Regions from separate parts of the Paenibacillus sp. FSL H3-0469 genome, predicted to be linked through region 4. Evidence: riboswitches for the same ligand, from Rfam matches in the RefSeq annotation. Region 4 holds a riboswitch; each other region holds the start of a gene.
What was found. A riboswitch is a leader RNA that binds a small molecule or an ion and turns the genes downstream of it on or off. The one in region 4 is predicted to bind thiamine pyrophosphate.

Region 1 (7,499 bases), 2.4 Mb from region 4:
GCTGGAAAAGGGATGGCTGAAGGGATACGCGGACGGGTCAGTCCGGCCGGATCAGGCAATCACCAGAGCGGAATTTATCACGTTGATCAACGGGTTCGCCGGGATAACGGCGGAGAGCAAGGTGAAGGCCGATTTCAGCGATCTGCCTAAGACGGACTGGGCCTACGAAGAAATCTCTAAAGCACTCGATGCGGGTGTCATCAAGGGTTACGGAGGCACGATTCGTCCGGGCGATCCGGTTATGCGCCAGGAGGCGGCGATTATGGTGAGCAGATTGCTGTATTATGAGACGGGGAGCACGGAGGTATTATCCCGGTTCAGCGATAAGGATCAGATTGCAGGCTGGAGCCAAGCCGATGTCGCTGCTATGATCAATGCCGGAGGAATGAGGGGATACCCGGACGGACGGTTTGCTCCAAAACAAGCGATGACCCGGGCCGAAGCGATTGCACTGCTGGATTACTACAACGTCACAAGCGGCGGCTTGCAGAGTGTAAATATCAGTCATTCTGAGGGGCTCGGAAGCTTTGAGCCGGGAGCCATCAAATACTATAACAATGTCACCGTATCCGGCTATGATGTGCTGCTGCAGAATCTGAAGATTTTTGGAGACCTGGTTCTGGAAGAAGGAATTGGCAACGGAGAGGTGGACTTGGACAGTGTTGAAGTGTTTGGCAAGGTCATCATACAGGGTAGCGGAGATCCCTCAGTGAAGCTCAAGAACACAACCTTGAACCAAGTGATTGTGCAGAAGAAGAGCGGAACTGCCCGCCTGGTAACCGAAGGTGCAACATCGGTGAAGGCGGTGTCAGTACAATCTAGTGTGATTCTGGAGGAGGGTGAGGGTACTGGTGCCGTGCTCACAGATATTGATCTGCCATCCGGCCTTGCAGCCGGACTCGTAGTGACACTTAATGGAAATTTCGGAGACGTGAACATTGAAGCCAAAGGACCCATCCTCCACTTGCAAAAAGGCTCCATACGCACGGTTAAGACCGCGGCCTCAGCATCAGGGCTTAAGATAGAGCTGGATGAAGGGACAACGGTTACTCAGGCTATTCTGAATACGTCAACGAAGGTTACGGGAACAGGCAGAGTTCTGGATGTAATCGTGAAAGAAGAATAGAATTCTGAATGAAGGGCTGCTCTTTTCTAAGGGGCGTCATGAGGAGCATTGTGATCAGCATTGCTGTCTGTATAGATCTATATCCCTTTACGCCCCAGGTACTCCCGGTCCAGTATTGCATAAAAGTATTGGTTGACCCACTGGTTGTTCCAGTGTATTTCTTCCCGGAATACCCCCTCGCGGACCATCCCTAACCTGTCCAGCACCTGGATGGATGAGGTATTGTATTCATTGCACATAGCCACGACTCTGTGGGCCTTCCATTCTTCAAAAGCAAGCTTCAAGGCCAGCTGCGCTGCTTCAGTGCAGTAGCCTTGCCCCCGGTATTCAGGGAAAAGACTGTAGCCCAGTTCCCAGCTCTCGCGCTCTTTCACATACCAGTGTATATGCACTTCCCCTACAGGGGTTGCCTCCGGGGAGGCGAGCCGGATCACGAATTGTTTGTGCCAGTCGCTATGGATTCGTTCCGCCACAGTCTTCCGGACGGCCTCCTTGTCGGTTGGAATCATATCCTCGAAGGGCCAGAGCGAGGTGCTGGTCTCCAGATCTGTGATGAAATCGATATCGTCCGGGGTGACCGGAGATAATGTGATTCTTGCATTCATTTTGCAATACCCTCCTGCTAGTATGATTTCGATACGATCTTGCCGTCTTTCATTACGCATATGACCTGACGCAGGTTATTAATATCCGCCAGCGGATCTCCCCCGACGACCAACAGATCGGCCCTCTTGCCTGTCTCAATGGTACCGAGTTCATGATCCAGCTTACAGATTTTGGCACCGGATGAAGTGGCGGCCATAATAATCTGCATCGGGGAGAGGCCGGCTTGTCCTAACAGCTGGATCTCTTTCCACGGCATACCGGCTCTGTACCACGGAGGAGCTTCTTCGATAAAATCATCCCCCAGGCCAATCTCCCCGCCCGCCTGAATAAATCTCCAGAGATTATCCAGGCCTTGCTCCAGCAGCGGCGCTCCGAATTTGTCCTGGAACATCTGGAGTACGGTGAGTGTGGGGACGATTCGGATGCTCCTGCTCACCATTTGCCTTATCAGTTGATCGTCCAGCCGGTCGTAAATCATATGCGCAGCATCGCTGATCCCAGCATCCACCAGAATCTGAAGATTGCGCGCACTTGTAACATGAGCAGATACGTAAGTGCCCATGCTCCGGGCCTCCCGGCAGATCGCTTCAAGAATCTCCTGATTCAGCTGGGGCAGTCCGGCGGTAGCAGGATCGTAGCCGTCTTCCAGCGCTGTTTTGATGAAATGTATTCCTTGTTCCAGGACTTCACGGACCTTAAGCCGCGCCTCATCCACACTCTCTACGCCGATAGGTTCCTGACCACCGTAACCGCCTGGAGCCGTGAAGACCTTGCCAGACGTAAGAATTCTGGGAAAAGCACCGCTCTCCAGCTGCCGCGTATGTGTGACTACATCGTCAATCGATGCTGCCGTAGTCATTCCCTCATCGCGGATCGTAGTAATTCCTTCTGCAAGGCACGCGGCCAAATATTCCGTATGATATCCGTGCAGCGGCTCATTCTGTATGTACTTGAAGCTTGTATGGGCATGGGTGTGAATGAACCCCGGCAAAACGAACAGACCCTCCAGGTCGATCACTTTAGTTGCGGAGTCAGGCCCGGATCTCCCGTTAATGTCACTTTGCTGTGTTATGGTGCCGAAGCGGCCATTAACAATCTCAATGTTTGTATGATGCAGCGGCGGCCGTCCGGTTCCATCGATTACCGTTCCGTTCACCAGCAAGATGCGCTCATTTCCCATGGTGGAAGCGTCCTCTCCGTTAAGGTAGTTGTCTTTCCTCACAAAGTATAGGGCTTTCCCCCTAGCGGATATAGATAATATTCTTTTTGGAAACGTTCGTTGCTTACCGTACTATCGTTCCGCAACAGGTGCCGGTGAATGAAGATTGGTTGTTTGGGCGGCTGCCAAGTGTGGTAAGTAACATAACGTACAGCCAAGCAGGCACACTGCCTGATGCATAAACACCAGACCTTAAGCCATGCTAACATGATTAATCAACATTACTGTGGACAGCGAAAGGAGAATGGATTATGCCAGACACTAACAAACAACCTGTCAAAACCCTGCCCCCGCAGGTACAGGATCAACGCCCGGGAATTGAGAGTGAGATGAACCCGCTCCCGGAGTTTGAGACACCGGCGTATAAGGCAGCAGGCAAGCTGCTGGGCAAGGCCGCGCTCATTACCGGAGGCGACAGCGGGATCGGGCGTGCGGTTGCCGTTCATTTTGCCAAGGAGGGAGCGGATGTAGTGATCTCCTACTTGAACGAGCATGAGGATGCGGAAGAGACCAAGCGCCAGGTGGAGCAGGAGGGCAGAACATGCATTCTGATCGCCGGGGATATTGGGGACGAATGCTTCTGTCAGAGCCTGATTCGTCAAACCGTTGAAGGACTCGGCAAGCTCGACATTCTGATCAACAACGCGGCAGAGCAGCATCCGCAGGATAAGATTGAGGACATTACGGCAGAGCAGCTGGAGCGTACGTTCCGGACGAATATTTTCTCCATGTTCTATCTGACCAAGGCAGCCATGCCTCATCTTAAAAAAGGTGCTACGATCATAAACACCACCTCCATCACGGCGTATCGCGGCAGCCCGCAGCTGCTGGACTATTCGTCCACCAAGGGAGCGATTCTCAGCTTCACCCGTTCGCTGTCGATGAATCTGGCCGATAAAGGCATCCGCGTGAACGCGGTAGCGCCTGGACCGATCTGGACCCCGCTGATTCCGTCAACCTTTGACGCGAAGAAGGTCAGTGAGTTCGGCGGCACCCAGCCGATGAAGCGCCCGGGACAGCCTGAAGAGCTGGCACCGGCTTATGTATACCTGGCCTCGGACGATTCCTCCTATGTGAGCGGACAGGTGATGCATGTGAACGGCGGCGAGGTTGTCAACGGCTGATGGGTGTAGAATAAGATCTGGATGCAGATTTGTGTGCAACATATAAATTCTATTTTTAAAAAAGCCTAACCGCTTGCCGGCAGGCTTTTTTTCTGCGCTTGTAACTATTACAATATATTTCCGTCTATTTAGTTAATTGGATATGAAAAGGGGATTGGGATGCTTAGAAAAAAAGGATTCATTCTATCTGCAGCGGGGATTTTTGTTTTTCTGGTAGTGTTCATTTACTTGACTCCTTTTGCAGGGAGACTTGTGGCAAATACAAGATTGGAAGGAAAGGCAAAAAGCATTGGGGTTAGAATTACACAGGAATCACCGCCGCTACCCCTTGTTACTTCCGGGAAAACCCAAATTCCGGTTACCCAAAGCAGCTATTGCTGGGGGAAATTAGGATGTGCGGATTATATAGGAGGACAATCCATGGTACAGGGGGTTACTCCCACTGTTATAGAACCTGAGGGGGGGATCCATGTTGCTTTTACTTATAAACCGGCACCCGGCGGGTTAACCGTTCAGCAATTTGCCGATGATAAAGAAGTGCAAATTCCATTGCAGAACGGCTCTTTTAATGCTCCAAAAGAACAAGGCGTTTATTACTATGGCATATCAGCATTCTGGACAACCGAGGATGGTAAATTTTCAGAAGGGAGTTCATCTGTGGTTTTTGTAATTGAAGTAAAATCTACGAAAGAATAGCCCTAAGAGGAATAATATGCTAATATACAACAAGCAAGACGAAACAACCGCATAGAACGATCACTAGGGGTGCCGCAAGGCTGAGACGGGCGTAGTTGCCTGGACCCTTTGAACCTGATCTGGTTTATACCAGCGTAGGGAAGTGGAGAACGAATATTGCAGCGGGGGTATACGGCAAGTGCCGGTATTCCTGTTTCTATTCCAGACTGCTTCCTTTACGGGGGGCGGTCTTTTTTGTGTTGTGGAGTGGTGCAGAGTGAGCTGGAACAGACGGGAGGGGAAGGTCGTTGTACGAAATTCATGCGGTCTCGGATGGGCGGCTACCGCCTGAAGCGCTGGCTGAATGGGCCGCGGCGGTGCATTCTATGGTGGATTATATCCAGCTCCGCGAAAAATCCATGCCCGCCCGCGAACTGCTGGCGGCGGCGCAGCAGATGCTTCAGGCCGGAGTACCGCCATCGAAGCTGGTCATTAATGATAGGATCGATGTTGCCCTGGCCGCCGGGGCAGGCGGTGTACAGTTAGCCTGGCATAGCCTCCCGCCAGCCGCAGTGCGCGGCCTTGCACCGGGCCTGCGGATCGGCAGATCGGTCCACTCGCAGGAAGAGGCGGCGGAAGCTGGAAGGCAGGGAGCAGACTTCTGCCTCTACGGGCATGTGTTCCCTACGGCCTGCAAGCCCGGACAGCAGGCACGCGGACTGGAGCAGCTGGCCGAGGCTGTCCGCTGGAACCGCATACCGCTGATTGCGCTCGGAGGGATTACCCCGGGCAATGCCGGAGCGGTGCTGGCCCAAGGGGCGGCTGGCATTGCTGTCATGTCGGGGATCTGCGGAGCTCCTGACCCGGTGGCAGCAGCCCGTGCTTATAGGGAAGCGGTTCACAGGGCGGCAGAGCAGTCTTGTAACCCATGATATGGATCAAGTAAAAGGCACAGCAGGAGGTGAACAGGCATGATTGTGACCGTTAACGGGACCCGCCAGAGGGTGGAAGAGAGCTGCCGGACGCTGGCGGATCTGCTGGCCCGGCCCGAGTGGGCCGGGAAGCTGGTCATTGTCGAGCTGAACGGCGAGCTTGCCGGAAGAGAGGTTTATGGCGATACGTTACTGAATGAAGGGGACCGGATTGAGCTGGTTCATTTTGTAGGCGGAGGCTGAACACAAAGACTTATCCCAGGAGGCGTTAAGATGCAAGATCCATTGATGATTGGCGGCGTGACTCTAACCAGCAGACTATTCATTGGCACCGGAAAATACAGCCGTAACACTCTTATTCCCGAGGTCATTACGCGCTCAGGCTCACAGGTCATTACCGTTGCCCTGCGCCGGGTGGACCCGGAGAGCAGTGACAATATTGTCAGCCATATTCCATCCCATATGACTTTACTGCCTAATACCTCTGGTGCGCGCACCGCAGAAGAGGCGGTACGTATTGCCCGGCTGGCGAGATCGGCGGGGCTGGGAAACTGGGTGAAGATTGAGGTCATCAATGACCAGAAATACTTGCTGCCGGATAACATGGAGACCATCCGGGCGACCGAGATCCTTGCAGCAGAGGGCTTCGTGGTGCTTCCGTACATGAGTCCTGATCTGTCCGCTGCCCTGCGGCTGAAGGCAGCGGGGGCTGCGGCTGTGATGCCGCTAGGGGCACCGATCGGGTCCAACCGCGGGCTGCAGACCAAGGAGCTGATCCGGATTCTGATCTCCGAGACGGATCTGCCGGTGATCGTGGATGCCGGAATCGGCAGACCGTCCGAGGCGGCTGAGGCGATGGAGATGGGCGCTGCTGCGGTCCTGCTCAATACAGCGATTGCCACCGCCTCAGATCCGCTGCTGATGGCAGAAGCCTTCCGTGATGCGGTATCCGCCGGGCGCAAAGCTTATCTCGCCGGACTGGGCCCTGTGGAGGAGACGGCGGCAGCCTCTTCACCGTTGACCGGATTCTTGGCCTGACAGATGGAATAGGGAGGAGAGGAACGGTTATGAGCTTTTATGAGACGATGGCCCGGCTGGAGCAGCTTCCTTACGGGACGCTATGGAGCCGTTATACGGCAGAGGATGTGAAGCGCGCGCTTCGTGCAGAGCAGGTGGATGAAGAAGGGCTGATGGCCCTGCTGTCACCGGCAGCGGAGCCTTATCTGGAGGAGATGGCACATAAGGCGCACCGGTTGACGCGTACGCATTTCGGCCATGTGATGCAGCTGTTTACCCCGATGTATCTTGCAGATTTCTGCGTGAATCACTGCACGTATTGCAGCTTCAGTTCTATCTATGATTTTCCGCGCAAAAAACTGACGCTGGAGGAGGTCGCCCGGGAAGCAGAGACCATCGCAGCCACGGGCCTGCGCCATATTCTGATCCTGACCGGGGAATCCCGGAGAGACAGCCCGGCCGGTTATGTGAGGGACTGCGTGAATGTGCTGCGCCGCTATTTTTCCTCTGTCAGCATTGAAGTGAATCCGCTCTCGACAGCCGAATATGCTGAACTCCGGGAAGCCGGCGTGGACGGTCTGACGCTCTACCAGGAGGTCTACCACCAGGAGACTTATCGAGCGCTGCATGTAAAAGGACCCAAACGCGTCTACCGCAACCGGCTGGACGCTCCCGAGCGGGGCTGCCAAGCGGGCTTTCGTTCAGTGAATATCGGGGCCCTGCTCGGCATGTACGAATGGCGGCAGGAGGCGCTGGCGACTGCGCTGCATGCGAGGTATCTGCAGGATAAGTACCCGGAA
Region 2 (7,499 bases), 320 kb from region 4:
GATTTACGGGATGAATCAGGTGATCGAGGATCTGAAGGGACAGATCGACTGGAGCAAAATGCTGGAGTACTCCGCGTTCGAGTATCTGGCTCTGTTCCTGACCTTCTCCGGGATCACCGTCAGTGTCGGCTTAACGCTGAGAGAGATCTGGAACGGCATCCGCAGCCGCCGCAAGAAGCGGCATTATACGAGGGATTAAGACACATCCGAATAGATAAACAAAAAAACAGCGATGCTTCCGCCAGGGGAGTATCGCTGTTTTTTGGTACGCATTCAGAGATCTTGTGAGTGATTTGTCTGCCATCAAGCGTAGTAACCAGTAGTTAGACATAATCAGCACTAGCTTCCACCTGAGGGATGGGAAGAATTACCGGAGGTTCATATGACACCTAAAGACTATGACAGCCTCTCCTGGCCCGGCAGGTTCAGCAGAGGAGATAAGCAGGCACTTGCCGATGCTATGGATTACTATGGAACGGATGTGCTTAGGCTGGTCAAGCGCATTCTGGGCGGCTGCGGGCGGGCAGAGGATGCTGAGGAATGTGTCAGTGATGTATTCTTAGCTGCCTGGAACAACATCGGACAGTACGATCCTGATCGGGCCTCATTCCGCACATGGATTCTAATCCTTGCCAAATATAAGGCGCTGAATCTGCGGCGTAAATTACAGCCCGGGCTTGATCAGACGATGGGCGAGGCAGCCATCCCCGTCCGGAGCAGCAGCAACACCGAGCAGGAAATTCTGCGGCGTGAGGCAGCGGAAGAACTGCTGCACCATATCAAGCAGCTTCAGGAGCCGGACCGCAGCCTGTTTCTGCGCCGGTATTATCTCTATGAGAGTCTGGATGAACTGGCTGAGGCTTTTGACTTAACGAAAAAAGCTGTAGAGAACCGGCTGTACCGGTGCCGAACCATTCTGAAGCAAACTCTGCAGCAGACTAAACCAAACAGAGAGGAGGACTTAGGCCATGAAGAAAGAGTTGACCACCGGTGAGCAGGAGCTGTTCGATCAGCTCGATGCGCTGGAGTTCAGTGAAGCGGAGCTGGCCTTGAACACGCTGACCGCCGAGCCTCAATCAGCCGCTCCATCGGAAGAGGAGCTTGAAGCCATAAGCAGAATCAAAGTGCGCACCTTGTCCCGGACCGGGACCGCTCCTGACGTACAGCGCCGCTTGCCTTCCGTCCGCAGAAGCCGCCGGCAGGCTTATACCGGAGTTGCCGCAGCCCTTCTGCTTGGCGCAGGGCTGGTGTTCACTTCGCCCAGCGTCCAGGCGGGCCTGAAGCAAGTGTTCAGCTTCTTGCCCGGCCTTCACACCGTAGTGGAGAATAGTCCCGACAGCCCGTTATATGTGCTGAAGAAGCCTTTCACCGCTGCTGTAGGTCGGGGTGAACTGACTGTCAACGCTATCCTTGTGCAAGAGAACCGCGCAACCATTAATCTTCGGGGGCAGAAGACTCGCATTATTAATGAATTTCAGGCAGACATCGGAGGAACCCGCTATACCTTCATGTTCAATTCGCGAACTTCCTCTGGAGGTCTCGACTGGGATGCAAGCTACAGCGCTCTTCTTCCCCATGATCTCACTTTACAGGCTGAAGAAGCGGTAACCTTATACATTAATAGCACGGTCATTGGACCGCTTGTCCTGGGGCCGCCGCAGACCGCCGATGACCTGCAGCAGCTCGGGGTCAGCGATGTCCAGCAGGATGTGCGGGTTTCCGCTTTTCCGGTACGGCTGGGTGATGGGCTTGTCCGTGTTGAACTGGTCCCGGCTCTTCAGAAAACCGCATCCGCTGCATCTTCTTATACACTAGAGCCGCTAATGCCCTGGAATGGCACCTATGTCGAGAATGCAGCAGGAGTAAAAGTCTCTACCGAGCACTCTCCATCCTCTATAGGCTACTATTCTGAGCTCTTGTTCCGTGAACAGAAGGAAGCCGGAGGACATCCTTATACAGTCGTCATCCCTTACATCGAGGTATCCGATCAGGAAGCCGTCTCCCAGAAAGTTACCCTGCCGCTGCCCGCTATCGGAGAGAGCAGAACGCTGGATATTACTGCTGAGATCGCCGGATATCCGGTAGACTTCACCCGCATCACCCGCAGCAGTGAGACAGAGGTCAATGTAGATATAGACTTGAAATTTAACCCGGCGGGGGCAAAGTCACTTACCCATTTCTCTGTCAGCTATCCGGGCTCTAAGGAGCCTTATTCCTTTGGGTGGGAGGAGAGTGAAGGCACACCGCGTGTCATGAAGACTCTTAACCTGATTACAGAGCCGGGCGCGGATAAGCTGCGTTTTATACTTTCGAAGCCCATTTTTATATGGAAAGGTCCCTGGACTCTGCCGCTCAAACTGGAGGATTAAGACAGAGAGGGTGGACAACGGCGGGGCTGCCGTCTATAATACACCGTAAGAACATAGCAATACCTGTGAACTTTATAGAACCAGGGGTGCTGGAATTGGCCGGCTGAGATTGTATCCCACAAGATACTGACCCTTATACCTGATCTGGATAATGCCAGCGTAGGAATCTTCATTCGGCACAGTGCCTTAAGCGGTACTGCAGCTGAAGTCCCCTCACGCAAGTCACTGGCGTCCCGATCATCGGGACGCTTTTTTGATTCTAAGGATGTACAGGAATAAGGTTTCTGTAAGCTCTGAAGACCAGGGGTTGCTGGAAGGAGAGAGAAAGAGAAATGGGAGTCAAAAAAACAGTCACACTACTGCTCAGCTCCATGCTGCTGCTCACCGTAGCGGGCTGTGGCGGAGGGAACAACAGCGGCAATGCGGGGGCCAGCGCACCTGCTGCCGGGAACAGCACGGCTGCACCTGATGCAACCGCAGCCGCACCCACGGATGCACCTAAGGCTCTGACCCCGGTCAAGATTGCCCTGGACTGGACACCGAACACGAATCATACCGGCCTGTATGCTGCCAAGGAGTTGGGCTATTACGCGGAGGAAGGTCTTGATGTGCAGATTGTACAGCCTGGCGCTGCCGGGTCCGATACGATGGTCACTTCCGGCGAAGCTCAGTTCGGCATAAGTGCCCAGGAAGCCCTAACCCTGGCCCGGCTGCAGGATGTGCCGCTGGTGTCGATTGCTGCAATCATTCAGCATAATACCTCCGGTTTCGCGGCTCCGAAGGACCGCAATATTAAGACGCCGAAGGATTTCGAAGGCAAAACCTACGGAGGCTGGGGCTCCCCTGCGGAGCAGGCTGCCATGAAAGCCATCATGGACCCCGAAGGCGGGGATGTCTCCAAGGTGAAGCTGGTGAATATCGGCGAAGCGGACTTTTTCACAGCCGTGAAGCGGGATATTGACTTTGCCTGGATCTTCTATGCGTGGACCGGGGTAGAGGCCGAGCTGCGCGGCGAGCCGCTGGATATGCTGTATCTGAAGGATTACGCTCCGCAGCTGGATTACTACACCCCGGTGCTAACCACTAGCGAGAAGGAAATCGCCCAGCACCCTGAAGTGGTGAAGGCCTTCCTTAAGGCTACGTCCAAGGGATATCAGTACGCGATCGATAACCCGGAAGAAGCCGCGACGGTCTTGTCCGATGCTGTACCTGATCTGGACCCCAAGCTGGTGCTGGCCAGCCAGAAATGGCTTAGCCCGAAATACAAGGACGACGCCCCGCGCTGGGGCGAGCAGAAGCTTGAAATCTGGAAGAATTACGCCGACTGGATGTACGGCCTGAAGCTGCTGGATAAGCCGCTGGATGCGGAGAGCACGTTTACGAATGAATTTTTGCCGGAATCATAATCAACCCGCATAGCGGGAATCTTATACTTAACTTGAGAGGAAGGATTCATCATGGCTAATACATTGCTCAGCATTCAGGTCATTCCCAAGACACCGAACAACGAGGATTCTATCCCTTATGTGGACAAGGCCATTGAGGTCATTCAGAAATCAGGCGTGAAGCATCAGGTGAATCCGCTGGAGACCACGATGGAAGGCGAGCTGTCCGAGCTGCTGGATATTGTGCGTGACATGCATGAGGCGCTGATCGCCTCCGGCAGCCCGAGTGTCATCTCACAGATCAAGATCGCCCATAATCCGGGCGGCATCAGCATGGATAAGCTGACCGAGAAATACCGGCCGTGAGAAGCACCTGGAAGCTAGTGTGGCCGCCCTTTGTGGCGGTCCTCTTTTTTGTCGGGATATGGCAGTTATCGGTTATGCTGTTCGACATCCCAGCCTACCAGCTGCCCAGCCCCGCAGATATCGCGCGTGAGTCGAAGAACAATGCCTCCGGGATCTGGGAGCACACCGCCGCCACGCTGCGGCTGACCCTGATCGGCTTCCCGGTCGGCACAGGCATCGGCCTGCTCACCGCCTTGCTGCTGCATCTGCTGCCCTGGGTCAAGCGGGCGATCTATCCGCTGCTGATCCTCAGCCAGAATGTGCCCTCCATTGCGCTGGCCCCGCTGCTGATTATCTGGTTCGGGTTCGGCCTGCTGCCCAAAATCATCCTGATCACCCTCGTCTGCTTCTTCCCTGTAGCTGTTGCAGCCATGGGCGGGCTGGCCCAAAGCGACCGGGTGATGATGAATTATATGAAGATGGCCGGTGCGGGCAAGTGGCAGATCTTCACCCGGCTGGAGCTTCCCGGCTCCCTGCCCTCCCTGTTCTCCGGGCTCAAAATATCCGCCACCTATGCGGTGATGGGTGCAGTGGTGGCCGAATGGATCGGCGCCGACAAAGGAATCGGCTACTATATGCTGCTGCAAAAGTCCTCTTACCGTGCGGACCGGATGTTCGTGGCCATCGCCATCATCGTGCTGCTGAGTCTCGTATTATTCGCGCTCATTGCCCTGCTGGAGAGATGGCTGGTGCGCTGGAAGCCGCGTAAGGATGCCTAATGTGTACAGAAGGATCATCCACAACAGAAGTAACCATAATGAACTGAAGGAGGCTGGGCGAAGTGTCTGAGCTTACGAGGATTGAACTGGAGAAGGCGGACGGAGACGGACGCCTGCGCACTCAGAGTGTGCCGCCTGCGCTGGAAGTCAGCGGCATCTCCAAATCGTTCACGCACCGCCGCCGGGAGACGCAGGTGCTGAATCAGGTGTCCCTGACTGTGGAGCCGCAGGAATTTGTCTCCATTGTCGGCCCGTCCGGCTGCGGCAAAAGCACGCTGTTCCATATTATCGGCGGCCTTACGCTGCCCGATACCGGAACCGTCCGCATGAACGGCATCCCGGTGACCGGGCAGCGCGGCAAGATCAGCTATATGCCGCAGCAGCCCGCGCTGTTCCCGTGGCGCAGCACGCTCGACAACGTCCTGCTTGGCGCCGAGCTGCAAGGCGCCCCGCCGCGGGAGGCCCGCGAGGCAGCGCGCCACTGGCTGGCGAAGATCGGCCTCGGCGGCTTCGAGCGGGCCTACCCGCACATGCTGTCCGGCGGCATGCAGCAGCGGGCCGCCTTCCTGCGGGCCATGCTCGCGCCGCAGGAGCTGATGCTGCTCGATGAGCCGTTCAGCGCACTCGACGCGCTGACCCGCGAGCAGATGCAGCGCTGGCTGCTGGAGCTGTGGGAGGAGAACCGCCGCTCCGTGCTGTTCATTACCCATAACATCGAGGAGGCGCTGCTGCTCTCCACCCGCATCTACGTTTTCTCCGGACGGCCCGGCTCCGTCCTCCATACCGTGGAGGTCCCCTTCCCGCGTCCGCGCCGCGAAGAGATCGCCGATTCGCCGGAGTTCCTGCGGATGCGGCGCCAGCTCTCCCAGTGGATGCGCGAGGAGCAGGCGAAGAGCCAGACATAAGGAGCAAGCTGCTGCTAAGGTGAAATTGCAGGAACGATCGGGCTCCTCGCTGTGCCTAACAACAGCCTTCGTGACTCGGCACTGCCTTGTCAGTAGCGGTATAACTCATCCTGATTGTATTTACTGCAATAGAATCTGCTATATTCCATTCAAAATTCACTTCTGCTGTATTTCGTACAGCAGATTTTTGTTTATTTGCCGCAAAGCACCACTTTCGCAGATTTCTGCTGTACAGAGTACAACAGAATCGGTTTTGCTGCGGATTCGGGGGACATCTGTTGTATAAATTACAATTGAGCTAACCACTCCATCCATAGCTGTATTACGTGCGATTAAAAGCAGCCAAAAACATAGTTTGTCTTCTATAGCTGCAATTGGTACAACTAAGTTAGCCCCAAATGGATGAAATCCAGGATAAACAGTTAGTTTAATTGCACCAAATACAGCTATATAGAGATTCGGCGGTACATCAGATGATTTAGTTGTACAGAGTACCCCAGGCTGTCTTACATCCAGCCCTTCTCCTCCGCCAGCCGCACGGCTTCAATCCGGGTCTTGACCGCAAGCTTGCTGAGGATCTCCGAGATGTAGTTGCGGACGGTGCCGTAGGAGAGGTGGAGCGCCGCGGCGATCTCACCGGCGCTGCGGCCCGCGGCGGCAAGCTTCAGAATCTCACGCTCCCGGTCCGAGAGCGGATTCTCTTCGCGCAGGCTGCCGAACACCAGCTCAGGCGAGACCTCGCGCCCCCCGGCCATCACACGGCGGATGGCATCGGCCAGCTTATCCACCGGCTCATCCTTCAGCAAATACCCCTGAATTCCGGCCTTTACTCCGCGCTCGAAATAACCAGGGCGGGCGAAGGTGGTCAGGATAATGATTTTGGTACGGCAGCCCCGCGATTTCAGTATCTCTGCCACCTCCAGGCCGCTCATCAGCGGCATTTCAATATCCATCAGGCATACATCCGGCTGGACACGTTCGATCAGGGCCAGCGCCTCCGCCCCGTCCCCGGCTTCGCCCGCCACCTCAATATCATCCTCCAGATCGAGCAGCGATGCCATCGCGCCGCGCAGCAGCCGCTGATCCTCGGCAATTATGATCCTGATCATGCTGTTTCCCCATCCTTTCCATCCTTCACTACTCTTGGTGTAACCACCGTTAGCCGGCTTCCCCCGCCGGGTCCCGGAGCCAGCGTCAGCGAGCCGTCAATCAGGGCCAGCCGCTCGCCCATCCCCTTCATGCCGTTGCCGTCCCGGCGCTCCGCCCCCCCTGAACCGCTCGCTTCTACCCCTATGCCGTTATCCTCCAGCGTAATCTGTACCTCGCCGGGTGTCATTACGATGCTAATCCGGCATTGGTCCGCACGGCTATGCTTAACGATGTTGGTAATCCCCTCCTTGATACAGAGGCTGAGAATACTCTGCGTCAGATCGGATACACCCGGCAGCGCTGCATCTCCCTCTACCTCAAGTGCGATCTCCGCGCTGCGCAGCATCTCCGCCGCCTCAGCCAGCTCTTCGGCAACTGAGACTGCACGCATCTCAGAGACCAGCTCCCGCACCTGGCGCAGCGCGGCCCGCGAGGTCCGCTGGATCTCACGGGCTTCCGCCTGCGCCCGCTCGGGATTCTTCACCACCATTTTCTCAACAAGCTGGCTCTTCAAGGTAATAAGCGACAGGGTATGCCCCATCGTGTCATGCAGATCACGGGCGATGC
Region 3 (7,499 bases), 3.3 Mb from region 4:
GATGAAGTAGGATAGACAGGACCGATTCCGAGATAATCGGCTCCGTCCGCGATAGCCTGCCGGGCTTCCGTCAGATTATGCGCGGAGACCCCGATGATCTTATGCTCACCGAGCTGCTCCCGGATCAGCCGGGCGGGCAGGTCATCCTGGCCGACATGAATGCCGTCGGCATCCAGCGCAGCGGCAAGCTCCAGGTCATCATTCACGATGAACGGAATGTTATAAGCCCGGCATATCTGCCGGAGCTGTTGTCCAAGATGGAGCAGAGCGGCACCTTTGAGCGCGGAGGGACCCTTTTCCCGGAACTGGAACAGAGTAATGCCCCCGTCAGCAGCAGCGGTTAAAGTGTCCTCCGGCGAGAGGCGGCAGTTCACACTGCCCATAATGAAGTACAGCTTCAGCAGCCTGCGTATATCCTCGCTGTCAATCCGTGTCATAGCGTTATCCCCCTTGATCTCATCCGGTTCCTGTAAGCAAAATGATTCGTCGGCCCCTGCCCGGCCCCTATGTTCAGGCTATCCTCAATCGCGGCTTGAATGAAGGCCTTGGCGGTCTGGACAGCTTCTGGCATGGAATGGCCCAGCGCAAGACCTGCCGTCACCGCAGCTGAGAAGGTGCAGCCGGTTCCGTGAGTATGCTTCGTCGCAATCCGCGGGCTGGACATATACTGGAATTCCCGTCCGTCATAGAGCAGATCCACCGCCTCATCTCCTGACGGGTCATGTCCGCCTTTCAAGATAATATACTCGGGTCCCATCTGATGAAGCAGTCTTGCTGCCTTCTCCCGGTCTTTCCTGCCCTGAATCTTCATTCCCGTCAGCATCTCTGCTTCAGGAAGATTGGGGGTAATGGCGAGCGAGAGCGGAAGCAGGCTTGTAATCAGGGCTTGCACTGCCTCCTGGAGCAGCAGCTGTGAGCCGCCCTTGGCGACCATGACCGGATCGATCACCAGCTTTTGCTGCCAGCCGTACTGCTGCACTTTACTGGCAACGATGCGGATAATGTCACTGCTGAACAGCATCCCTGTCTTAATGGCATCCGGCGGCAGGTCACTGCCGATCGAATCCAGCTGGGCTGCAACGGACTCCGGCTCCATCGGATAGACTCCCTGGACACCTAGTGTGTTCTGGGCGGTGAGTGCAGTAAGTGCAGACATGCCGTACACTCCCAGCTCCTGAAAAGTCTTCAAATCCGCCTGGATCCCGGCCCCGCCGCCGCTGTCAGAACCGGCAATGGTCAATGCTTTGCGTATGCTAGTCATCTTGTTCTCTCCTTTGGGGTGTGCGTTTTAGGCTTCGAGCAGCTTCAGCCGGGATCGGCTGTTGTATTGCTCCGGAGTCACCAGTGACAATTGATTCAGGAACAAGGTCTGGAAGCTGCCTGGACCTTGGCCTTCAGCAGCCTCAGCCGCAAGCTCTGCTGCCACGCCGTATAAGGAGAGGGCCTCGGCAGCCGCCTCTAGCACATCCCCGCCGCTTACGGCAAGAAATGCGCCCACTACAGCACTTAGCAGGCAGCCGGTTCCGGTTACCCGGGTCATAATGGAGTGGCCGTTGCTGGCGATATAAGTGCGCTTGCCGTCTGTGATGATGTCTTCCTTGCCGGTGATAATCACAACACAGTTCAGCTTCTGCGCCGCTTTAATGGCTAGAGCGACTACATCGCCTTCGCCTGCTCCGGCATCCACGCCTTTGCTTGCCCAGCTCTCCCCGGCCACATTGGCAACCTCAGCCACATTGCCGCGCAGCGCTGTCAGCTGAAGCTCACTGAGCAGCCCCGCCGTAACGTTCGTGCGGTAGGCGGTAGCCCCGGCTCCAACGGGATCAAGCACTAGCGGCACATGGTGGCGGTTCGCAGCCTTCCCGGCCCGGGTCATGGAAGCGATGGCAGCTTCATTCAGCGTGCCGATGTTCAGCACAACCGCCCCGGACATGGCGGCGACATCCGCTACTTCTTCGATGGCATCGGCCATGAACGGCGAGGCTCCCAGAGCCAGCAGCCCGTTCGCTGTGAAGTTAGCGACTACGATATTCGTGATATTATGCACCAGCGGGTTCGCCTGGCGTACTTTGGACAGATAAGACATATGAATTCCTCCTGAAGGTATAATTTAAAAATTAATATAAGCATTCTTAATATCCACATCCGCTGCCAGCAAGCCGTTCTCCATCAGCCACTGGTTCACCTGCTCCCATGATGCGCTGTCCTGATAGCCGAAGGGCTGGGAACCGGCATCCATCAGCGGCAGCAGGATCTCCAGACTGCGCTGTTCAATCACTTCATCCAGCGGCGCGGTGTCCTCCTGATGGGCAAGCAGCAGCTTCAGCGCTTCATCCGGGTGACCGGCTACATACTGCTGGCCTTTTCTGATGGCATCCACGAATTTCTGATAAAAGCCCTGCGAATCCTGCAGTCCCTGCTCACTGGCGGCCAGCACCAGCTCATAATAATCCGGGACCCCGTAATCCACGGGATTGAAGGAGCGGACCGGATGGCCTTGCTGCTCCAGAATCAGCTGCTCATGGTTGATGAACCCGCCCATAATTCCATCCACCCGTCCGGTGGAGAGGGCAGGAATCAGCTCAAAACCGACATCCACCAGCTTGAGGGAGGAAGGGTCCCCGCCGTCGCTTTTCACCATCGTATTCAGCATCGCTTCATATAACGGAACGGAGGAATATCCGGCCAGCTTGCCTGACAGCTCTCCCGGGCGGGTAATGCCGCTGTCAGCGGCTACCATGAGATGATTCAGCGGGTGGCGCACCAGCGCGGCAATCGACTTGACCGGAATCTGCTCCCCCCGTGCCATCAACACCTGCGGCTGATAGCTGAGTGCCAGATCCACCTTACCCGCAGCAACCAGCTTCAGCGCATCATTGGTATCGGCCGGCATCTGAATCTCAACCTCCAGACCTTTCTCAGCGAAATAACCTTCAGCCTCTGCCGCATACAAAAAAGAGTGAACCGCATTGGGATACCAGTCGAGCATAATCGTTAGCTTATGGGCTGCTTCTTCAGCTCCAGTACCAGCCGGGGAGCCGGAGGCCGCCGGATTGTTCGTATTGGCGCAGCCTGCCAGGACAGGCAGCATACAGAGGAGCAGAGCGGACAGCAGCATGGCTGGCCTTGAAATTGCATGGTGCAGATAACGGGCATAGCGGATAGTAATCATGAATAACGTCCTCTTTTCTTCAGAATAATCTTCTCCAGTGCGGCGACTGCCAGAAACAGCAGGATACCGAGTAGAGATAATAAGACAACAGCGGCGAACATCTTGGCGCTCTGCAGATTCCCGGCCATTCTGCGGCTGAAATAGCCCAGCCCCCGGCTGCCCCCAAGCCATTCCCCGATCGTTGCACCAATCACACAGTACACAGCAGACAGCTTCAGTCCGGAGAAAAAAGAGGGCAAAGCCAGCGGAACGCCCACCTTCCCGAGAATCTGCCAGCGGCTCGCGCCGTAGGTAAGCAGGAGCTCCCGGTAAGCGTCCGTGTTCTTGGACAATCCGTCATAGGTGCCGATGACCACCGGGAAGAAAGCAGTCAGGAAGACAACGGCGACCTTGCTCCACAAGGTATAGCCGAACCACATGATGAACAGGGGCGAGAGGGCGATCAGCGGAACCGTCTGGCTGATGATCAGCAGCGGATACAGTGCCTTGGCCAGCGGACTGAACAGGTGCATGGCGATCCCCAGCAGGCTGCCGCAGATCACTGACAATGCGAAGCCTGTGAGTACCTCCAGCAGAGTAGCAGGCAGATGCACCCCGAATAACAAGCGGCGTTCCTCCAGCAAAGCCATGCAGATCGCAGACGGAGCCGGAAGAATGAAGGGAGGAATCAGGCCCAGCCGGGCTACTGACTCCCAGACCGCAAGCGCCAGCAGGGCGAGCAGGGCCGCCGGACCGTAATGCTGGAGCAATCTTCTAGGAGCGGCGGTTCTCATATAGCTTCAGCTCCAATTCCTGGCGCAGGGCGGCGAACTGCGGTTCATAGTTCAGACTGTGATGACGCGGACGGGGGAGACCGGCTGAGAATTCCTGCATCCCGCTGCCCTCTCTGCCGGTCATTAGATAGATTCTGTCACTGAGCAAGAGCGCCTCTTCCAGGTCATGGGTGATGAACAGCACCGTTTTGTCCAGCTCCGCCCATAACTCCAGCAGCCAACGCTGCAGCGAGCGCTTCGTAATGGCATCGAGCGCCCCGAACGGCTCATCGAGCAGCAGCAGGTCGTTTCCGGCCGCCACGGTGCGGAGGACCGCCACGCGCTGCCGCATTCCGCCCGACAGCTCCTGCGGATAAGCCGCTTCGGTCCCGTCAAGGCCGAAGCGGCGCAGCAGGGTGCGGATCTCGGCAATAGCGGCTGCTTTGGGCCGGCTGCGCTTGAGCTCCCAGGGCAGCAGACAATTGTCCAGTACGGTGCGCCAGGGCAGAAGAAGATCCTGCTGGGGCATGTAGGCCACACTGCCCAGCCTCTTCGCAGCTGCAGAGGACTCGGCTCCGTTCAGCATAATCCTGCCGCTGCCCGGCTCCAGCAGACCGGCGATGATTTTGAACAAGGTGCTTTTGCCGCATCCGCTTCCGCCTACGACAGAGATGAATTCGCCGCGCTGCACATTCATGGACAGCTCTGAGAAGACGGGGGTCCGGGACGAACCGGTCCCGAAGGCATAGGACAGATTGCTAATATTGATCATAAGACTATGTACGAAGCCTCCTTGAAATTGGTATAGATACTGTGCGGAGCACAAAAAAAGCCCCATTCATTCCCGGAGGCAATGAATGGGGCGGAAGGTACAGTCAGCTGCGGCCCTGTGACGGGAACCACTGATACATTCTGCTCCACTTCCCTCCGCTGGTATGATCCAGATCAGGTTCAAAGGGTCCGGAGCTTAAGCTCCGTCTCAGTCGGCCGACTCCCCTAGTGAATAATGTTGCTATTGAATTCGTAATTGCTACTTAATATACCACAAATTTCCCTCTTGTAAAGGGCAGGCGGTCAGCGCTTCGCCAGACCGGTCACGAACAAAGTGACGATGCCCCTGGAGATGTCCAGCTTGGAGGAGTGGTGCCGCTTCTGCTCATACAGGTACAGATCGGGACTGAGGATAGAGATTAAGGCCGTGGCCGCAAAGGCCGGATCAATGTCAATAATCTCACCACCTGCCGCAGCGCGCTCCAGCAGCTCTGTCATCATCACGCCCAGCCGCTGAAAAAAAGGATGCTCAAACTGGGTCAGCTGCTTCTTGCCGGTGAACTCGGCTTTGATCATATTCAGCAACTCGGCATATTGCTCTATGAAATCGGCAATCTGCTCAATGCTGCTCTGCAGCTGAGCGAGAGCCGGGGCTTCGCCGGCACTGGCAGCCACCTGCTGCTCCAGCCCGGACAGGAATTGGTCTGCGCTGCCCTTCAGCAGGGCAGAACAGATCTCACCCTTATCTGTGAAACGGCGGTACAGGGAGCCTTGCCCTATGCCTGCCCGCTTGGCAATGCTGTACATGCTGACCGCCTCAAGTCCGCTCTCGGTGAACAACTGGCGGGCAGCTTCAAGAATCCGCTGTACATAAGGATCGGCGGACATGGGCGAAGCGGATTCTATGGCTTGCGAAGCTGACGGCTGGAGCTGTGCAGCGTCGGTGTCTGGCTTTTTCATGAGAACCCCTTTCAGAAAAGAATTGACACAACGGACAATTGTCCGTAGACTATGAATTGCACTTACGGACAGTTGTCCGTTCACTCATTATATAGAACAATCTGCCCGCAGGTCAATGAAGAACGCGGACAGCTTTAGGAGGAGAAGAGACATGGATCAGACCTTGAAGCAGGAAGCCGATTTCCGGCTGTCCAGCATTCTGGTTCCGCTGCTGGCCATTATTGCCGGAGTATTTATGGTTGTGCTGGACAGTACGGCGATGAACGTAGCCTTGTCCAGGCTGGTGGTGGATTTCAAGACGGATCTGCATACGCTGCAGTGGGTAGTTACCGGATATATGCTGGCCCAGGCTTCAGTTATCCCGTTGTCAGGCTGGCTGTCTGACCGGTTCGGGGCCAAGACAGTCTTCCTGACGGCGGTAATTGTGTTTACGATAGGCTCGATTCTGTGCGCTACACCAAGCAGCGCCGAATGGCTGATTGTTTTCCGGGTCATTCAGGGACTGGGCGGCGGCTGTGTGCTCCCTGTAGGGATGGCCTATGTGTACAGACTGGCTCCCAAAAGCAAGGTTGGCGTAGTCATGGGCATTATGGGCATTCCCGTCCTGTTCGCACCGGCTATTGGTCCGGTATTGTCGGGCTGGCTGGTTGAATACCATTCCTGGCGCTGGATCTTTCTCATTAATATTCCGATTGGCATCATTGCGGTGCTGATTGGACTGCGCAAGCTGCCGAATGCGGCGAAGAACAGCGTGCCCGGCATGGATAAGCTAGGTATGGTTCTTGGCCCGCTGGCTTTTGCTTCGCTCACTTACGGAGTTAGCCAAGGCGCTCAGAGCTGGACCTCCGAGAAAACGCTGATCGGGCTGCTGCTGGGCGCTGTGGCGCTAATCGCTTTTGTCATCGCAGAGCTGCGCTCCAAGACACCGCTGCTGGAGCTGCGGATTCTGAAATCTGTAGATTTCACGACAGGAATCATCGTGCAATGGATCGCCCAATTCGGCTTATACGGCGCGTTATTCCTGCTCCCGCAATTTCTGCAGCAGGCCCGCGGCTTCGGCGCATTTGATACCGGTCTGACGCTGCTGCCGCAGGCGATCGCTTCCGGGCTGATGATGCCTATTGCCGGGATACTGTTCGACCGGATAGGTGTGCGCTGGCTCGTGGTCTGCGGCCTCAGTCTGGTCTCCGGCGCGTTATTCCAGTATTCCCATGTGGATCTTACCACGCAGAGCCGCGATTTGATTCTTCCGCTGATCATGTGCGGGGCCGGCATGGGTATGATGATGATGCCAATGAACACGCATCTGCTCAACAAGGCGCCAAGCCATCTGGTGAACCGGGTAACCTCGCTGACGAACTCGATGCAGCAGGTAATTACTTCGCTGGCCGTCTCGACGCTGGTTACCATTCTGACCGCAAGAACAACGGCGCGCGGCATAGAGATGCAGGAAGCGGCGGCGGCTGCCGGGAAAAGCACCGCAGGCGCTTCACAGCAAGCGCTGCTGCTGGCTAAGCAAACCGTATTATCTCAGGGCTTCGCGGACACGTTCCACATTATGATGTTTGTCGCGCTTGGCGGTGCGGTCCTTGGACTGCTGCTGCGCCGGGGCCGCCATGCCGGAACTGAACGTTCCAAGGAACAGGCGACGCCAGAAATCATGCACGTGTAGTAATGCCCATATAGAAGTAGAGCTTATGTAGTCCAATGAGAGCGATTCTCCTTTTCCCGGAGAGTCGCTTTTTGTGTTGATTTCTCTTCTGGAGATCCTGATGCAGGAGAAGAAATTGGGGCAAGCTAAGCTATGGAAATCAATATACGGTGTCTATAAAGAAGATACGAGA
Region 4 (7,499 bases):
CGGGATTATATGATATTATAGGACATATGGACGTCATCAAAAGGTTCGGTTACGGCCCCCGGACGCCGGAGGGCCTGGCCGAGGCCAGAGCGCTTGAGCTGGATACGCTGAAGGTCATCGCCCGCAGCGGAATCGCCATGGAGCTGAATGCTTCCGGGCTGACCAAGCCTTGCGCCGAGATGTTCCCGGCAGAGCATGTGCTCGTCCAGGCGCTTGCGCTGGGCATTCCGCTCACGGTTGGTTCTGATGCGCATGATCCCATGAAGCTGGGAGACGGCTTACCAGAGGCCCGGGACATGCTCTGGCGCACCGGCTTCCGCGAACTGGCCGTCTTTGAAGGACGCCGCCGTACCAATGTGCCGTTAGCATTATAAATTATAATCCCAGGAGGGTACTATGCATCATCAATTACGGATTTTTTCCGGTTCGTCGAATCCGAAGCTTGCCGCTGATATTGCGGAGCGCCTTGGTGCTCCGCTTGGCCAGATCAAGCTGACCCGTTTCAAAAGCGGCGAGATTTATGTGCATTATGAAGAGAGCATCCGGAACTGCGACGTATTTTTGGTGCAATCCCTGGCTCATCCGATTAACGAGCTGTTTGTAGAGCTGCTGGTCATGATTGATGCCGCCAAGCGTGCATCGGCCAGAACGGTGAATATTATCGTTCCTTATTACGGGTACGCCCGGCAGGAGCGCAAATCTGCACCGCGTGAGCCGATCTCGGCCAAAATGGTAGCGGATGTGCTGACCACCGCCGGTGCAACGCGCGTAATTACCATTGATCTGCATGCCGCAGCCATACAGGGATTCTTCAATATTCCGGTCGATCATCTGACCGCACTTGATCTGATCAGCGGTTATCTGAAGGTGAAGGGTCTTACTGATCTGGTCGTGGTCTCCCCGGATGCGGGACGCGCATCCATGGCGGAGAAGCTGGCCAGCCGTCTGGATTCGCCGTTCGCTATCATGATCAAGAAGCGTCCGGCTCATAATGAATCGGTGATCACCCATGTCATTGGTGATGTGGAAGGCAGGACGCCGATCATTATCGAGGATCTTATTGATACGGGAACGACTATCGTCAATGTGGTGGAGGGCCTGAAGGAGCGGGGTGCGCGGAACAGCATCGTCTGTGCTACACACGGACTGTTCTCCGGAGATGCGCTTGCGCGGATGGACCATCCCAATATCGACGAGATTGTCATTACCGATTCCATTGCCCTGCCGGACGAGCATTCCAGCAGATTCGCAGTGCTTTCGGTAGCCCCCATGCTGGCTGAAGCCACGCGTATTATCATCGAGGGCGGTTCCATAGATAAGCTGTTTAGAGACGCAGGGATTTAACTCCCGCGTCTTTTTTTTGTGAATGAGATGACGATAACCAATCCTTCTATTTCTCGCTGAAACGGGTGCCGTCCCTGAAAGGACAGCAAAGCCGTTTCCACTTGAGCTTTTCCCTCCCGTCAGCACTCTCTTGAGATTGAGAATCTCGTTGCCACATGTGGTATACTGTGTGAAGAAGACAGCCGAGACCATAAATGGAAACGATCAGGTAAGGTGTAAGGCTAGGGAAGCTGACAAAAGGGAGGTGCCTTGCTTCCATGATTGAGAGAACTTCAGAGAATGTCGCGGAGAACAGTAATATCATTCCGGTCACTCTGGATGCCAATTTTTTCTTTGAAAGAGCCGTTCGGTCGCTGGACCGCTTTCAATATGATAAGGCATTAAGAAATTTTCGCAAAGCTGTTGAATATGAGCCGGATAATCCGGTGAATCATTGCAATATGGCGGGTATATTATCTGAGATGGGCAATTATACCGCATCTAACGAGATTCTTATCCATGTTTTGGAGAAGATCGACCCCGCTATGACGGAATGCCATTTCTATATGGCTAATAACTTCGCTAATATGGAAAGCTTTGAAGAGGCGGAGCGTTCGCTGGTCATTTACTTGGAAGAGGATGCAGACGGCGAGTTCATGACCGAATCCGAAGAACTGATGGAGCTCCTGCAATATGAGCTGAATCGGCCTGCTCCGCTGGTGCGTATCCGCAGCCGTGAGGGAGTTGTAGAGCATGACCGGGCGCGCAGTCTGCTGGAGGAGGGCAAGTTTCCTCAGGCTGTAGAGCTGCTGGAGGAGATCACTGCGAGCACTCCGGATTTTTTGGCTGCGCATAATAATCTGGCACTTGCCCATTTCTATATGGGCCGGTTTGCCAAGGCGAAGGAATGTCTGAATGAGGTGCTGAAGCAGGACCCCGGCAATCTGCACGCTCTGTGCAATATGGCCATCTTCCTGCAGTATGCAGGGGACAAGGAGCAGCTTGAGACGCTGCTGGGGATGCTTGAAGCAACGGTGCCGTTCCATCAGGAGCATGTATTCAAAATGGCTACAACCATGGGTATCCTGGGCCGGCATACCGCCGCTTACAGCCATTTCCGCCGTCTGCTGAAGGATGAGGAGGTCGCCGGAGACGCCGGCCTGTATCATTACTGTGCGGCGGCGGCAAGCAATAGCGGAAGACATGATGAGGCGCTGCGCTACTGGAGACAGGCAGCCAAGCTGGACCCTGCTTCCGCTGTCCCGGCGTTCTTCCTGTCCCAGCTCCAGCAGGTCCGGGCAGAAGGCCATCCGATGCCTACTGTCAGCTATAATTATCAGCTGCCCTTCCAGGAGCAGCTGAAGCAGTGGAAGGGCAATACAGGCAGGTTCACTGAAGAAGTGCGGAATAATCCGCTGCTGCGCGCCTCGTTCTTCTGGGCGCTGCGCTACGGCGATTCCGCTACGAAGCTCCAGGTGACCGAGGCGCTTCGCTGGATTGAGGACGAGGAGATGTCCGAGGTGCTGCGCGGAGTTCTGGAGCAGGAGCCGCTGCAGGAGGACCGCCTGCAGGAGGCAGCATTGTTCAGCCTCCAGCGGCTGATCGGGGAGAACCTGAATGAAGCCGGCAGCTCGCCGGGTGAAGAGCAGGAGCCTGTGGCTGCTCCCGGACCCAAGGGGATACTGCCCGGAACCGGCGGCTTAACGCCGTCCACTACCCGTATTTGAAGCCATTGTTGTTCTAAGACACACACCACTTGTAAGGAGGCCAATGTAATGTACAAAACGATTGTAATCGGAACAGGCCCGGCCGGGCTGACTGCCGCGATTTATCTGGCGCGTGCGAACCTGAGCCCGCTGGTAATTGAAGGCTTGCAGCCGGGAGGACAGCTGACAACGACGACAGAAGTGGAGAACTTTCCAGGCTTCCCTGAAGGGATTCTGGGTCCTGACCTGATGGACAATATGCGCAAGCAGGCGGAACGCTTCGGCGCTGAATTCAAGAACGGCTGGGTGGAGTCGGTGGACTTCTCACAGCGCCCGTTCAAGGTAACCGTGGACGGGATGGGTGTACTGGAAGCAGAGTCGGTTATTATTTCAACCGGGGCTTCTGCAAGATATCTGGGCATCCCGGGCGAGCAGGAGAATGTGGGACGCGGGGTCAGCACCTGTGCGACCTGTGACGGCTTCTTTTTCCGTAATAAAAAGATTGTCGTCGTCGGCGGCGGAGACTCCGCCATGGAGGAAGCCAGCTTCCTGACCCGCTTTGCGTCCAGCGTAACGCTGGTTCACCGCCGTCCCGAGCTGCGTGCCTCGAAGATCATGCAGGACCGGGCGCGTGATAACAGCAAGGTAACCTGGGCTTTGAACCGCACCCCGGTGGAAGTAGCGGTAGGGGAGACCGGAGTGAAGGGTCTTACGGTGCTTAATAATGAGACAGGTCTGACAGAGCTGGTAGAGGCAGACGGTGTGTTCGTAGCCATTGGACACACGCCGAACACAGCCTTCTTGGGCGGGCAGATCAATACGGATGCTAATGGCTATATCGTGGTGAACCCGGGTACTACCGAGACCAATATCCCTGGTGTATTCGCCTGCGGCGATGTGCAGGATACCCGTTACCGTCAAGCGATATCAGCAGCGGGAACCGGCTGTATGGCCGCCATGGATGCCGAGAAGTTCCTGGAAGGCACGATGGTGCACGACTGGAGCGAATCGCTGGACAAATAACGGGTTTACAAGAATTACCCGCACAGGTAAAATGTATTTAATTAGATAAGATACCCACTAGGGGAGCCTGAATAGGCTGAGACGGGAAAATTGAATTTCCGGACCCTTGAACCTGATCTGGATTATACCAGCGTAGGAAAGTGGAGTCGGACTTTTTTTGAATACAGTCTTATTTGGCTGTTCCTTTAATAAAGCCGCTCCAGGTGGAGCGGCTTTTTGATTTGTAAGAATCTATAGATTCTTCAGCTCAGTCTGCTGCGTGAAATCTTATCTGACAAGCTCATTAGAGCCAATAGGAGGAGATTAGAATGCCAGAAATAATGAAGAACGGCGAGGTGGATCTGTCCGGATTCCCCGCCAGCCGTAAAGTGTATGTGGAGGGCTCACGCACGGATATCCGGGTTCCGATGCGGGAGATCAGCCTCAGCAGAACCGAAGGCGTTGCCGGGGAAGAGGAGAATGCTCCGCTGCGTGTCTATGACACAAGCGGTATTTATACGGATGCCGCGGAGGAGACGGACATTCGGAGAGGGCTGCCGCCGCACCGTTCAAGCTGGATCGCGGAGCGTGGTGATTCGGAGGAATACACCGGAAGGGCGGTCCGGCCGGAGGATAACGGAATCCGCAGAGAAGGGGCAGCTGCGGAAGCTTGTCCAGGACTGAGCAGGAATCCCCGGCGGGCCTATGCAGGCGGTAATGTGACCCAGCTGCATTATGCAAGGCAAGGGAGCATCACACCGGAAATGGAGTATATTGCGATCCGTGAGAATACCCGGCCGGAGTTCGTAAGGGATGAGGTGGCTGCGGGCCGTGCTATTATTCCGGCCAATATCAATCACCCGGAGAGCGAGCCGATGATTATCGGCCGTAACTTCCTGGTGAAGATCAATGCGAACATCGGAAATTCTGCGGTCACTTCTTCTATAGAAGAGGAAGTGGAGAAGATGCGCTGGGCAACCCGCTGGGGGGCTGACACCATTATGGATCTCTCCACCGGCTCCAAGATCCATACCACCCGGGAGTGGATTATCCGCAATTCTCCTGTGCCGGTCGGTACAGTGCCCTTATACCAGGCGCTGGAGAAGGTGAACGGCATTGCCGAGAACTTAACCTGGGAGCTCTACCGTGACACCCTGATTGAACAGGCAGAGCAGGGGGTGGATTACTTTACTATTCATGCAGGGGTGCTGCGGCGCTATATTCCGCTCACTGCCCGGAGAATGACCGGTATCGTCTCCCGGGGCGGATCGATTATGGCGGCCTGGTGCCTGGCCCATCAGCAGGAGAACTTCCTGTACACACACTTCGAAGACATATGTGAGATTATGAAGACATATGATGTGGCCTTCTCACTGGGGGATGGCCTGCGTCCCGGCTCTATCGCCGATGCCAATGACGAAGCTCAGTTCGCCGAGCTGGAGACGCTGGGAGAACTGACGCTACTAGCCTGGAAGCACGATGTTCAGGTCATGGTCGAAGGTCCGGGGCATGTGCCGCTGCACAAGATTAAGGAGAATATGGACAAGCAGCTTGAGATTTGCCGGGAGGCTCCTTTCTATACGCTCGGGCCGCTGACTACAGATATTGCACCCGGCTATGATCACATCACTTCAGCCATCGGAGCAGCGATGATCGGGGGGCTCGGAACAGCGATGCTGTGCTATGTTACCCCAAAGGAGCATTTAGGCCTGCCTGACAAGAATGATGTGCGCGAAGGCGTCATTACCTATAAAATTGCTGCACATGCCGCAGACCTCGCCAAGGGGCATCCGGGAGCGCAGGACCGGGACAATGCGCTGTCCAAGGCGCGGTTCGAGTTCCGCTGGCGCGACCAGTTCCATCTCTCCCTGGACCCGGAAAGGGCGCTTGCGTATCATGACGAGACCCTTCCGGCGGAGGGGGCGAAGCAGGCGCATTTCTGTTCGATGTGCGGACCTAAGTTCTGCAGCATGCGGATTTCGCATGATATCCGTAATTCCCATAGGGTGGAGAAAATCACTGTAACTTAGCTGCTAATACAGCGGAATCATAATATTCTTAGGCTATCCCCCAAGCTGAGCGGCTTGCGGGGATAGTCTTTTTACAGTTAGTGATTACAATCACAATCCACCCCCGTACCCTATGCTAAGCTGTTACCTGAGAAGGATTCTCATTAGTGAGGTGTGCAAAAGAATGAGCAAACCGTTGAAGCTGGATGAATCGGTCTTTGAGCTGGTAACCAGGCACCCGGAAGTGGTTGAGATCATGGTGGAGCTGGGGTTCCGTGATATTGCGAAGCCTGGAATGCTGCAGACTGCAGGACGATTCATGACCCTGTCCAAAGGAATGAAATTAAAGAAAATAGAGCTGGAAACTGTTCGGCTGGCCTTTCAGCAGCATGGTTTCGAGATTATAGAATAGAAGGGGAGATTACGATGAGCGAACTGATTAATAACCGCGAGGTCGATATTCCGGAACAGACGCGCCGCCAGGCTATGCTGAGAGAAATCATCAAGGAGCTTCATGCAGGCAAAAGTGTGGAAGAGGTCAAGGCGCGTTTTGAAGAGGCGGTAGGTGATGTGACGGTCGCGGAAATCTCCGCCATGGAGCACTCTCTGATGACTGAGGAAGGGATTCCGGTAGAGGAGGTACAGCGCCTCTGCTCTGTGCATACCGCCATCTTCAAAGGCTCGATTGAGCAGATTCACCGGTCCGCGAAGCCTGAGGAGCAGCCGGGCCACCCTGTGCACACCTTCAAGCTGGAGAACCGGGAGATCGAGCGGCTGGTCAACTTCCGGCTCGCGCTGCACAAGGATAAGTTCAAGAAGAACGCTAGCGATGAGATCATCTATAAGCTGCTGGAGGACTTAAGCCTGCTGCTGGATCTCGACAAGCACTACAGCCGCAAGGAGAATCTGCTGTTCCCTTACCTGGAGAAGTACGGTATCTACGGCCCTACCAAAGTGATGTGGGGGGTTGATGACGGCATCCGCAGCATGATTAAGGAAGCCAAGAAGGTACTAAGCAGCTTCAACGGGGAGACGGAGCAGATTGCCGCCTCGCTGGAGGAGATCATCCAGGAAGTCAACGAGATGATCTTCAAGGAAGAGAATATTCTGCTCCCGATGGCGCTGGATAAGCTGACTGAGGATGAGTGGGTCCGGATCGCCCGCGAGAGTGATGAGATCGGCTTCTGCCTGGCCGCACCGGAGCAGGTGTGGGTACCGGAACGTGCGGCTGAACCGGAAGGTGCAGAGGTGCCGGCGGCAGAGGGAGAAGGACTGTCCCCGCAAGGCTTCATCCGGTTTGAGACCGGGCTGCTCTCGCTCCACCAGCTCGAGACGCTGATGAATCATCTGCCGGTGGATCTCACCTTTATCGATGAGAACGATGTCGTCCGCTACTTCTCGCATGGCAAGGAACGGATCTTCGCCCGGACGAAGGCGGTCATCGGCCGCACGGTGCAGA

Region 1: another riboswitch for thiamine pyrophosphate. It lies ahead of NSS83_RS30435 (thiamine phosphate synthase); the one in region 4 lies ahead of thiC (phosphomethylpyrimidine synthase ThiC).
Region 2: another riboswitch for thiamine pyrophosphate. It lies ahead of NSS83_RS21940 (ABC transporter substrate-binding protein); the one in region 4 lies ahead of thiC (phosphomethylpyrimidine synthase ThiC).
Region 3: another riboswitch for thiamine pyrophosphate. It lies ahead of NSS83_RS00770 (ABC transporter ATP-binding protein); the one in region 4 lies ahead of thiC (phosphomethylpyrimidine synthase ThiC).

What each region holds. Positions count from the first base shown of each region.
Region 1 covers NZ_CP150302.1:7,001,055-7,008,553, forward strand. Annotated here, with positions in the region: gene NSS83_RS30410 (S-layer homology domain-containing protein) at 1-1,126, shown strand, start outside; gene NSS83_RS30415 (GNAT family protein) at 1,204-1,731, opposite strand; gene NSS83_RS30420 (amidohydrolase family protein) at 1,749-2,912, opposite strand; gene NSS83_RS30425 (SDR family oxidoreductase) at 3,203-4,075, shown strand; gene NSS83_RS30430 (hypothetical protein) at 4,235-4,771, shown strand; TPP riboswitch at 4,827-4,929, shown strand; gene NSS83_RS30435 (thiamine phosphate synthase) at 5,059-5,682, shown strand; gene thiS (sulfur carrier protein ThiS) at 5,722-5,925, shown strand; gene NSS83_RS30445 (thiazole synthase) at 5,956-6,720, shown strand; gene thiH (2-iminoacetate synthase ThiH) at 6,750-7,499, shown strand, end outside.
Region 2 covers NZ_CP150302.1:4,967,470-4,974,968, reverse strand. Annotated here, with positions in the region: gene NSS83_RS21955 (hypothetical protein) at 1-199, shown strand, start outside; gene NSS83_RS21950 (sigma-70 family RNA polymerase sigma factor) at 383-994, shown strand; gene NSS83_RS21945 (hypothetical protein) at 969-2,369, shown strand; TPP riboswitch at 2,442-2,552, shown strand; gene NSS83_RS21940 (ABC transporter substrate-binding protein) at 2,702-3,775, shown strand; gene NSS83_RS21935 (MTH1187 family thiamine-binding protein) at 3,827-4,120, shown strand; gene NSS83_RS21930 (ABC transporter permease) at 4,117-4,878, shown strand; gene NSS83_RS21925 (ABC transporter ATP-binding protein) at 4,959-5,783, shown strand; gene NSS83_RS21920 (response regulator transcription factor) at 6,290-6,892, opposite strand; gene NSS83_RS21915 (sensor histidine kinase) at 6,889-7,499, opposite strand, start outside.
Region 3 covers NZ_CP150302.1:160,845-168,343, forward strand. Annotated here, with positions in the region: gene thiE (thiamine phosphate synthase) at 1-437, opposite strand, end outside; gene thiD (bifunctional hydroxymethylpyrimidine kinase/phosphomethylpyrimidine kinase) at 434-1,261, opposite strand; gene thiM (hydroxyethylthiazole kinase) at 1,289-2,086, opposite strand; gene NSS83_RS00760 (ABC transporter substrate-binding protein) at 2,111-3,172, opposite strand; gene NSS83_RS00765 (ABC transporter permease) at 3,169-3,945, opposite strand; gene NSS83_RS00770 (ABC transporter ATP-binding protein) at 3,926-4,696, opposite strand; TPP riboswitch at 4,830-4,932, opposite strand; gene NSS83_RS00775 (TetR/AcrR family transcriptional regulator) at 4,999-5,655, opposite strand; gene NSS83_RS00780 (DHA2 family efflux MFS transporter permease subunit) at 5,807-7,327, shown strand.
Region 4 covers NZ_CP150302.1:4,648,375-4,655,873, forward strand. Annotated here, with positions in the region: gene hisJ (histidinol-phosphatase HisJ) at 1-374, shown strand, start outside; gene NSS83_RS20590 (ribose-phosphate pyrophosphokinase) at 397-1,344, shown strand; gene NSS83_RS20595 (tetratricopeptide repeat protein) at 1,602-3,050, shown strand; gene trxB (thioredoxin-disulfide reductase) at 3,099-4,052, shown strand; TPP riboswitch at 4,102-4,208, shown strand; gene thiC (phosphomethylpyrimidine synthase ThiC) at 4,361-6,061, shown strand; gene NSS83_RS20610 (DUF1858 domain-containing protein) at 6,225-6,452, shown strand; gene NSS83_RS20615 (DUF438 domain-containing protein) at 6,467-7,499, shown strand, end outside.